DNA from 3 places in the Nocardioides sambongensis genome. Region 1 is predicted to be linked to each of the others. Evidence: predicted binding sites of a transcription regulator. Region 1 holds the regulator's gene; each other region holds the start of a gene.
What was found. Region 1 encodes LexA, which represses DNA repair genes until DNA is damaged. Its sites were predicted from a motif close to TCGAACANNTGTTCGA; they were not measured.
Positions count from the first base shown of each region.

Region 1 (3,271 bases):
CTTGTTCGCCGCGGCCTCGTCGTACGTCCGGTTCGGTCGCCGGTTGTCGGCCGCGAACCGCGGGAAGACCCGGTTGAGTGTCGTGCCGCGGGCCGCGAGCGCCTTCTCGACGCCCTGCACGCTGTAGTAGCCCTTCGCGCCCGCGCCGTCGTGCGCGAGGGACTCCCACAGCTCGCGGATCAGGTCGGGCAGCCCGGCGGTGGCGGCAGGGTAGCGGTCGGTCAGGTAGCGGAAGAAGATCCAGGTGCCGTAGTGGGCGGACCCGCCGAAGGTGTCGAGCGACTGCGCCGGACGCCCGAGCGGCCCGTAGCGCAGGTAGTTCACGTTGTCGTTGACGTCGTCGTAGAGGTAGTCCTCGGCCCACGTCGCGGTCGCTTCGAGGATCCAGGAGTCCTCGTCCACGTCGTAGGCGTACTGCACGGCGTGGAAGTACTCGTGGGCCGCCGTCACCTGCATGTTCCCCAGCGGCGTGTGCGCGGGGAACTCGCTGGCGGCGTAGTCGTTGTCGAGGACGCAGTAGGCCCAGCTCGCGACGTGCGCGGTGCCGTCCTGGTCGTCCTCGAGGACAGCCGGGTCGTCGGTGGTGCAGTAGCCGTAGAGGCCCTGCTGGCCGATCTCGCCGAGGTAGATGTCGGGCAGGTCGTTGCCGCCGAGCCCGTCGTCGGAGACCACGCTGCGATAGCCCGCGTCGGCGTAGGTGCCCACCACGTGGCTCATCTCGGCGAGCACGACCTCGACGTAGTCGGGGATGCCGTCGCCGGCGGTGCCGTCCCACGCGCCGCCCGGGCCGTCGTCCTCGGTGGGGACCGCGTTGTAGCTGTCGCCCTTCTCGCCGGCGCCGAGGGCCGATCCCTTGTTCACCCAGTGCACGCAGACCACGTCGGAGCAGGTGCTCTTCGGGGTCGCGGCCTCGCGGTAGCAGGTGACGTCGCCATAGGTGCCGTGCAGCGAGCACTTGCCGGTGCTGCCGTCGCCGGCAGGTCGGGCCAGCAGCCGCTCCGCCTCCGCCCGCTCCTCGCCGGTCAGCGAGCTGGCGCGCACCGCCAGGTCGCGCAGCGCCAGGGTCAGGTCGGACTCGGTCACCGTGCTGGTCGCGCCGTCGGCGGTGGTGGTGCCGGGATCGGCCAACGTCTCGGGCGTGGCAGTGCCGTCCTCGAGCAGGTCCTCCACCGTTGCCAGCGCGTCCTCGGCCAGGGCGGTCGGCTCACCCGGTGCCGCAGGATCGGCCGGGTCCGTCGGCGAGCTGCTCAGCCCGGGGTTGTCCATCGGGGTCGGTGCAGCCACGCCTGCAGGCATGCCGATCAGGACGAGGGCGGCGGTGGTGGCGAAGGCGGCACCGATGGACGCCGTACGACGAGAGCGCAACGTGGGACTGCTTTCGCTGGGGGAGCAGACGGAGGAGGGACCGCCTGAGCCTACGCAGCCGGTCCCTCCAACTCCATCTGACGCGACACCCGGGGCCACCCGGACGGGCGACCGGGGTGTCGCGTCAGACCCGACGCAGCACCGCGGTGACCTTGCCGAGGATGGTGGCGTGGGTGCCGTCGATCGGGTCGAACGACGCGTTGTGCGGCAGCAGCCAGACCTTCCCCTCCTTGCGCTGGAACGTCTTGACCGTCGCCTCGCCGTCGATCATCGCGGCCACGATCTCGCCGTTCTCCGCGGTGTTCTGCTGGCGGATCACCACGTAGTCGCCGTTGCAGATGGCAGCGTCGATCATCGACTCGCCACTGACCTCGAGCAGGAAGAGTTGACCGTCGCCGACGAGCTGGCGCGGGAGCGGGAAGACGTCTTCGACGCGCTCCTCGGCGAGGATCGGTCCGCCGGCGGCGATCCGCCCGACGACCGGGACGTTGGTGGCCTGCGGGTTGGCATCGCCGACGCCGGTCTCGTCGACGCTGCTCTCCTCGGCCCCGGAGATGGAACGGCGTGCCGCCATCACCTCGGGCAGGAACACCTCGATCGCGCGGGGGCGGTTCGGGTCGCGCTTGAGGAAGCCCTTCTCCTCCAGCATCCGCAGCTGGTGGGCCACGCTCGAGGTGCTGGTGAGGCCCACCGCCGCGCCGATCTCGCGCATGCTGGGCGGATAGCCGCGGACCTCGATGGAGTCCTTGATGGTGGCCAGGATCCGCTGCTGACGCGGGGTGAGGCCGGTGGCGTCCGGCGGGCCGTCGGGGAACTCGCGCACGGCTGCCTTGCCGGGAGTCTTCTTGCCCGTCATCGGATCCTCCTGGGAGTGCTGGGTGCCGTGCTGGCGCAGCGTCGGGACAGCCGTGGGGCGGAGCGAGCTGCGGGCCGGCTCGTGTGTCGACGGTAGCGCCCATCCGCGACTCGGATCAAACACCTGTTCGAAGCGGGCGTGTCGGCGCCGCGGTCGCTCGTCGCCGCCCCGAGCGGTCGCCGGTCGCCGCCGTAGGGTTCGAACATCGATTCGAACAACCTCTTGACCTCGTTCGAACAGATGATCTAACGTCGTACAGGTGTTCGATTCGAACTGATGGTCGAGAGGCCCGCCGGACTTCCCGTCGGACGCAGTCCGCGGGATCTGTCGGGGGCCTTCGCCAGAGTCTCGATCGCACGCCAACCGACCCGAGGTTCCGCTCGCGGAGCCACTTCCCCCGGAGGTCACCATGAGCACGATCACCCTTTCCCCCGTTTCCCGTACGACGCCGGCCCGCGACGTCCGCCGTGCGACGAGCTCACGCCGACCGGGTGTCCGGCTCACCCGCCGCGGGCGTGCCGTGGTCTTCGCGCTCGGGCTGATGGTCGCCTTCGGCCTCGGCATCTGGCTGGCCTCCGGCTCGATCGCCACCTCCGAGCAGGGAGAGGCGCCGGTCGAGGTGGTCACCGTCGGGCACGGCGACACGCTGTGGGAGATCGCGAGCGACGCCGCGGCGAGCACCGGCGACGGCGACGTCCGCTCGGTGATGGACCGCATCCAGGAGCTCAACGCCCTGGACTCGAGCGTGGTCTACGCCGGTCAGGACCTGCGCGTCCCGACCGAGTGACGGTTGACGGCTGAGGCGCCACGGGCCCTCGCCACCAAGACTCGTGTCCATCGCTTCGACCCCGGTGGACGCAGGGGCCCTGCCAAGGCCCACAGGGGAAGACGAGGGGCGGGATCGCCGAGATCCCGCCCTCGCGCTGTTCGCTGGGTCCGAGGTCGCACCCTCGGTGATCGCCGCGGCGTTCAGCGCGACGCGCGCCGCCCGCCCTTGGGTGTCGAGGGGTCGCGCTTCGGTCGTGGCTCCGGTGCGTGAGTCAGTCCGAG
Region 1 covers NZ_CP041091.1:2,738,277-2,741,547, reverse strand. The annotation lists gene FIV43_RS12960 (MXAN_6640 family putative metalloprotease) at 1-1,284, opposite strand, end outside; gene lexA (transcriptional repressor LexA) at 1,490-2,221, opposite strand; gene FIV43_RS12950 (LysM peptidoglycan-binding domain-containing protein) at 2,631-3,008, shown strand; gene FIV43_RS12945 (hypothetical protein) at 3,191-3,271, opposite strand, start outside.

Region 2 (3,271 bases), 700 kb from region 1:
GACCTTGCGGACGAACGCGAACTCGTCGACCGGGTCGATGACCAGCTCGAGGAACAGGTTGTGCAGCTGAGAGCGGATCGCCGCCTCGTCGGCGAGCAGCGCCGCCCACAGCTGCGGACGGCGGCGGCCGGAGAGGTAGGGGCCCTTGACGATCTCCAGCAACGCGCGCCGCGACTGTTCGTGCAGCGAACCGAGATCACCGGGCCACAGGTTCGGGCGCGCGTCGGTGCTCGCTGCGTGCTCCTCGGTCATCGGATCCTCTCGGTGAAGACGTGCACGGCGACGTCCGCCGCACGATCGACCCCGTCGACGCCGGTCCAGGCGAGCTGCTCGTGACCATCGTCGCGAACCTCGCCGTTGGCCAGGGCGAGGGAGAGCAGGCCGACCACGCTGGCCAGGCCCTGGGTGGCGGGTGTGGCGCGCAGGATGTCGGCGACGCTGGCGCTCTCCTGATTGCCGAGCACCCGGTTGACGTTGTCGATCAGCTCGGCGAAATCGATCTCGCTCTCCCGCGCGATGGCGGCGAGGGCGGACAGGTCGATGCTCTCGGTCTCCGCATCGGGCAGCGTCGACCCGGTGTCGTAGTCGGTGGGGTCGTGCGGCGCGAGCTCGCCGACGGTCGAGAGCCGCAACGCCGACAGCTCCAGCTCGTGCGGCAGGTCGGCGTACGGCTTGACCTCGCGACTGGCGGGCACGGCTGCGGAGAGCGCGGACTGGAGGGCGTCGCGCAGCGCTCGGTCGCGCTGGAACTCCTGGGAGTAGACGTAGCGGCGCAACCCGCGGGCGAACTCGGTCAGCTCGCCGTGCACCTCCCGGCTGCCCCGCTTGAGGTCCCGGACCAGAGAGCGAAGCGTACGACGCGCCTCCGGCGTGAGGTGACCGGCGAAGTCGCGGTCCAGGACCGCCGACAGGTCGGACTCGAAGGCCGACGAGCGTTCGGGATCGCGGATCAGGGAGGAGAACGCGCTGAAGGTCCGGCCCTCGTCCGAGGTCTCGATCAGGTCGACGCCGCGGAAGACGTCGTCGAGCACGCTGCTGCGCCCGTCGGTCCGGTCGTCGTCGAGGATGCGCGCTCGTAGCTCCTGATTGAGCTGCTCGAACCGCGCTCGCACGCCCGCGAAGTCGCCGGGCAGGTCGCGCGCCTGGAGCAGGACGTCGGTGACCCGCTCGTGTGCCTCGCGTGGGTCGAGTACGTCGACCTCGCCGCGGGTGACTCGCGCGATCCGCTCGTCGAGCCGGTCCCGTTCGGCGCGCAGCGCCGCGAGCCGCGTCGTGCTGTCCGGATCGGTGTCGATGGCGAGCTGGCGCACCGCCTGGGCCAGGCTGATCAGGCGAGACTGGGTGACGGTCGAGCGCGGGGCTTCGAGTTGGGCGACCACGCGGAGCGCCACCACCGCGTCGGGAGCGAGCTCGAGCGTCTCGCCGCGAGCCTCCGCCGCGGGGCGTCGCACCAGGAATCCGGCGTTGCGCCAGTCGTCGCAGTATCCCCGGGCGGTCTGGGGCAGAACGAAGTGGTCGCGGAGCACCTCGAGGTCGGCGTCGATCAGCTCGTAGACGTCCTCGACGGGCAGCCGCGTGCCGGGGGCGCCGAGGTGGACGGTCAGCAGCGCGGCGATCACCGGCGCGTTGTCGGCGCGCAGCAGACGGAGGGTGGCGCTGTCCTCGACGAGGCGGCGATAGGCCAGCGCCACGGCGAGTGCGGACATGCGGGCCATCTTGTCAGGGGGGCACGACGGTTCGGGGCCGGTCAGGGATCCGCGGGCGACGGTCCCGTGCGCCCCGCAGGTCACAGCGCGAGCCAGGTGGCGTCGGTGTGCTGTGGAAAACGGCCGGTGACCTGCGGAAACGGTTCCACCATCTTCCTCGCAGGGGTCGAACTGGTGTTCGATCGCAGGTAGAATCCGGGTCAGCGGAACGCTCCTCGCGGACACTCTCGGAAGGCCCCTGATGGCTCTGGACCACACCCACCCCGACCGCATCACCGGTGCGGTCACCCGGGTGCGGGCCGAGTTGGCCGGGGTCGCGGATGCACAGCCGGCGTTCCTGAAGACCGAGGACCGCGAGGCGCTCCTGACTGAGCTGGTTGCTGCGGAAGCACAGCTGACCGAGCTGCGGATGCGGGTGCTGTCCGCGAGTGGTGATGTGGCCGACCTGCATGGTGCCCGCGATGTCGCGGGATGGGTGGCATCGCGTTCCAACGTCCAGGCGCGACGGTTGCGGGCCGAGGCCGAGCTCGCCGCCGCGGCCGAGCGGTGGCCGGGCGTCACAGCCGCGATGGCGACCGGGCGGCTCACTCCGGACCAGGCACGCGTGGTCGTCCGGGGACTCGACGCGCTGCCCGACCACCTGGAGGCCGCGGTGAGGGAACGGGCCCACTGTGACCTGGTGGCCTATGGGACCGGGGACCATTCCGACGCCCCCGACACCGGGTTCGGACCCAGAGAGCTCGGGGTCCTGGCCGACCGGATCCTGCACGTGGTCGCGCCGGAGGTCGCCGACGAAGAGGACGCCCGCCACCTGGAACGCCTCGAACACGACGCGCACCGCAAGACGACCGTGCGGATCCGGGGCCTGGGCGACGGGATGTCCCGGGTGATCGCGACCGTGCCCGACCACATCGCCACCCGCCTGGTCACCTATCTCGACGCCTACACCTCACCCCGCCACGCCGGCGCCCACACCAGGGAGCAGAACCCGGACCTCGAGCGGCTCCCGCGGGCTCGAGCCCTCGGGCACGCGTTCTGCGCGCTGCTGGAACACCTCGACCCCGCGAGCCTTCCCGACCACGGCGGGGACGCGACCACCCTGGTCGTCACGATCGACCATGACCACCTCACCCGCAGCCTCGGCGTCGCCGAGCTGTTGGATGCCGGCGACACGGACCAGTCCGGACGGATCAGCGCCGCTCAGGCCCGACGGCTGGCGTGCACCGCCAAGATCCTCCCCGCCGTCCTCGGCGGGAAGAGCGAGGTCCTCGACCTCGGCCGCGCCCAACGCCTGTTCAGCCCCGCCCAACGCAAAGCACTTCGCCTTCGCGACCGCACCTGCCGCGCCGAGGGTTGCACCGTGCCGGCGACCTGGTGCGAGGCGCATCACCTGGACCCCTGGTCCCGTGGCGGGAGGACCGACCTCGCCGACGGCGTACTCCTCTGCAACTTCCACCACCACCGCGAACACGACCCCGGCTACGTCACTACGCGGCTCCCCAACGGTGCGCACCGCTACCACCGGCGAACATGAGCAATCGACACTACTCAGACGATCACCACGA
Region 2 covers NZ_CP041091.1:3,433,535-3,436,805, reverse strand. The annotation lists gene FIV43_RS16095 (DUF4194 domain-containing protein) at 1-252, opposite strand, end outside; gene FIV43_RS16090 (DUF3375 domain-containing protein) at 249-1,706, opposite strand; gene FIV43_RS16085 (HNH endonuclease signature motif containing protein) at 1,948-3,240, shown strand.
Region 2: FIV43_RS16085 (HNH endonuclease signature motif containing protein) is a predicted target of LexA. The motif match lies at 1,873-1,888, and genes of this name have one in related genera.

Region 3 (3,271 bases), 660 kb from region 1:
ACGGCAAGGGCCACAACGCGATGTTCCTGCAGAGCGTGCCGATCGTCGACGGCGGCGCCTTCCGGTTCCTGCGCTTCCTCCTGGCGATCCTCGCGCACCCGCTGCGATTCCTGCGCTCCCAGAACGCCTACCGGGCCTCGGAGCGTTCGGTGATCCTGCTGGTGATGCAGTCCCTGGACAACTCGCTGACCTCGTTCCGGCGCCGCGGCCGGCTGTTGACCCGGCACGGTGACGGGGCGCCCAACCCGGACTGGATCCCGGTCGCCCACGACATCGCCCGACGCTGGGAGGAGAAGGTCGACGGCGTGGCCGGCGGGGTGGTCACCGACGTCTTCAACATCCCGGCGACCGCGCACTACATCGGCGGCTGCACCATCGGTGAGTCCGCCGAGCACGGCGTGATCGACCCTTATCAGCGCGTCTTCGGCCATCCCGGTCTGCACGTCGCCGACGGCAGCGCGGTCACCGCGAACCTGGGCGTCAACCCGTCGCTGACCATCACCGCCCAGGCCGAGCGGGCGATGGCACTGTGGCCCAACAAGGGGGAGCGGGACCCGCGCCCGCCGTTGGGCGACCCCTACCGCCGGATCGACCCGGTCGCGCCGCGCCACCCGGTCGTCCCCGCCTCGGCGCCCGGCGCCCTGCGTCTGCCGATCACACCCGTCTGACCTCCGGAGGAGACCGATGACCCCCACCGAGCACCTCGCCGGCCTCGGCGACGCCTGCACCCGCGAGCAGGCGTGGACGCTCTTCGACCGGCTGCCCGGACTGCGTGCTGTCGAGCTGGGCGGCCGTTGGCGCGGCCGCGAGCTGGCCACCGGGCACCCGATGGACGGCCTGCTCGAGGCCACCGGGTGGTACGGCAAGCAGTTCGACGACGTGGACCACGTCCACCCGCTCCTCTTCGCGACGGCGGGCGGGATCGTGCCGGTCGACCCGCGGTGGGCGCCGATGGGTCTCGCGGGCCGGGTGCCGACGTCGGCGGTGGCCAGGGCGCGTCCTGCGATCGACCTGCTCCGGCCGGTGCTGCGCACCCGCCGGCACCGTGCGCGACTCCGCGAGGTGCACCACCGAGGGGTGGTGACCGCGGCGATGGTCTACGACCACCTGCCCATCATCGACACCTTCCGACGGGTCGACGACGACACGCTGCTCGGCGTGATGGACCTGCGGACGCATCCGGAGCCCTACTTCTTCGTGCTGGAACGGGACTGAGTCCAGGCCGAGGCTCACCACCGGTCGTATCGAAGCGACCGGCCACCGCTGCTGGCTCGTCCCGGCTGGTTCCACCCGGGCTGTTCGCTCGGTCAGTGCCCACGCGGCACACAAGTCCCAGAACGGGCCAGGAGCTGCGGACGATCTGTGGAAAACAGGCTCTGACCTGCAAGAACGGTTCCACAAACCTCTCGGCAGGGGTCGAACTGGTGTTCGAGATCACGTAGAATCGGGGCATCTGCTGCACCTGTCTCGGAAGGTTCTCCCGATGTCGCTGACCGGCACCCGCACCCCGCTGGGCGAGGCGGTCGCGGTGTGCCGGGACGCGCTGGGTGAGGTCGCGGAGCGTCAGCCCGGGTTCCTCACCATGCCCGAACGTGAAGCGCTGTTGACCGGGCTGGTCGCGTTGGAGGCGCAGGTGGTGGAGCTGCGGATGCGGGTCCTGGCTGGCTCGGCCGACATCGCGGACGCGCATGGGGCGAGAGATGTCGCGGGGTGGGTGGCGTTGCGGACCGGCGCCGACCCCGGCCGGTTGCGTGCGGAGTCGAAGGTCGCCACCTCGATCGACGAGTCTTGGCCGCGGGTGGGGGTGGCGATGGCCCGCGGAGCGTTGAGTCTGGAGCAGGCCAGGGTGATCACCACCGGGCTGGACGCCCTGCCGGCGCGGATCGACGATGAGGCTCGGACCCGGGCCGAGGTGCATCTGGTCGGGTTGGGGACCGGGGAGCGTGAGGACGCACCCGAGGGTGGGTACGGGCCAAGGCATCTGCGGATGCTGGCCGAGCGGGTCCTCGACGTCGTCGCACCGGAGATCGCCGAGGAGGAGGACGCGAAGCGCCTCGCGGCGTTGGAGGCCGCCGCGCACGCGAAGACCAGCCTGCGGATGCGGCCGATGGGTGAGGGTCTGACTCGGATCACCGCCCTGGTGCCCGACCCGATTGCTGCCCGGTTGGCGACGTATCTGGATGCGTTCACGTCGCCGCGCCAGCACCACGCGGGCGCGGGAGGGAATCCGGATGCGGAGCGGTTGCCGCAGCACCGGGCCCGGGGTCTGGCGTTCGGGGCGTTGTTGGAGCACCTCGACCCCGCGAAGCTGCCGGTGCATGGTGGGGATGCGACCACGGTGATCGTGACGATCGACCACGACCAACTCACCCACCACCTCGGCACCGCTGGCCTGCTCGACCCCGGTCACGACAACGGTGGGGAGCTGCGGATCAGCGCAGACCACGCCCGCAGGTTGGCGTGCACCGCCAAGATCCTGCCCGCCGTCCTCGGCGGCAAGTCCGAAGTCCTCGACCTCGGGCGGGCGCGGCGGTTGTTCACCGCCGCGCAACGCACCGCCCTCGGCCTGCGCGACAAGACGTGCCGCGCCGAAGGCTGCACCATCCCCGCACGCTGGTGCGAAGCCCACCATCTGGACCCCTGGTCGAAAGGCGGCCGCACCGACCTCGCCGACGGCCTACTCCTCTGCAACTTCCACCACCACCGCGAACACGACCCCGCCTCCACCACCACCCGACTGGCCAACGGCGACCGCAGATACCACCGACGAACCTGAGCCGCGGGCGCCTCCTATGCTGGCCCGGTGAGCGTCCGCACCGTCTTCGACCCCGCCGATGCAGGGGTGAACGCCTACCGGCTGTTGACCGCCCTGGTCGTGCCCCGTCCGATCGCCTGGGTCACCTCGCTGTCCGCCGACGGCGTGCTCAACCTGGCGCCGCACTCGTTCTTCACGGTCGCCTCGGCGCGTCCGCCGATCGTGCAGTTCACCTCGGTCGGCCACAAGGACACGTTGCGCAACGTGACGGCGACCGGGGAGTTCGTGGTCAACTTCGCCTCCGAGGCGCAGACCGAGCTGATCAATGCCAGCTCCGCGCCGTATCCGCCGGAGGTGGGGGAGGCGGACGTGCTCGGCATCGAGACCGTGCTCTCCGAGCGGGTGGCACCGCCGCGGGTGGCCGCCTCGCCGGCGTCCATCGAGTGCCGGCTGCACTCCACGGTGCCGCTGGGGGAGTCGACGCTGGTGCTCGGCGACGTCGTGGCGATCGGGGTG
Region 3 covers NZ_CP041091.1:2,074,467-2,077,737, reverse strand. The annotation lists gene FIV43_RS09715 (GMC oxidoreductase) at 1-668, shown strand, start outside; gene FIV43_RS09710 (DUF4334 domain-containing protein) at 685-1,215, shown strand; gene FIV43_RS09705 (HNH endonuclease signature motif containing protein) at 1,484-2,776, shown strand; gene FIV43_RS09700 (flavin reductase family protein) at 2,804-3,271, shown strand, end outside.
Region 3: FIV43_RS09705 (HNH endonuclease signature motif containing protein) is a predicted target of LexA. The motif match lies at 1,417-1,432, and genes of this name have one in related genera.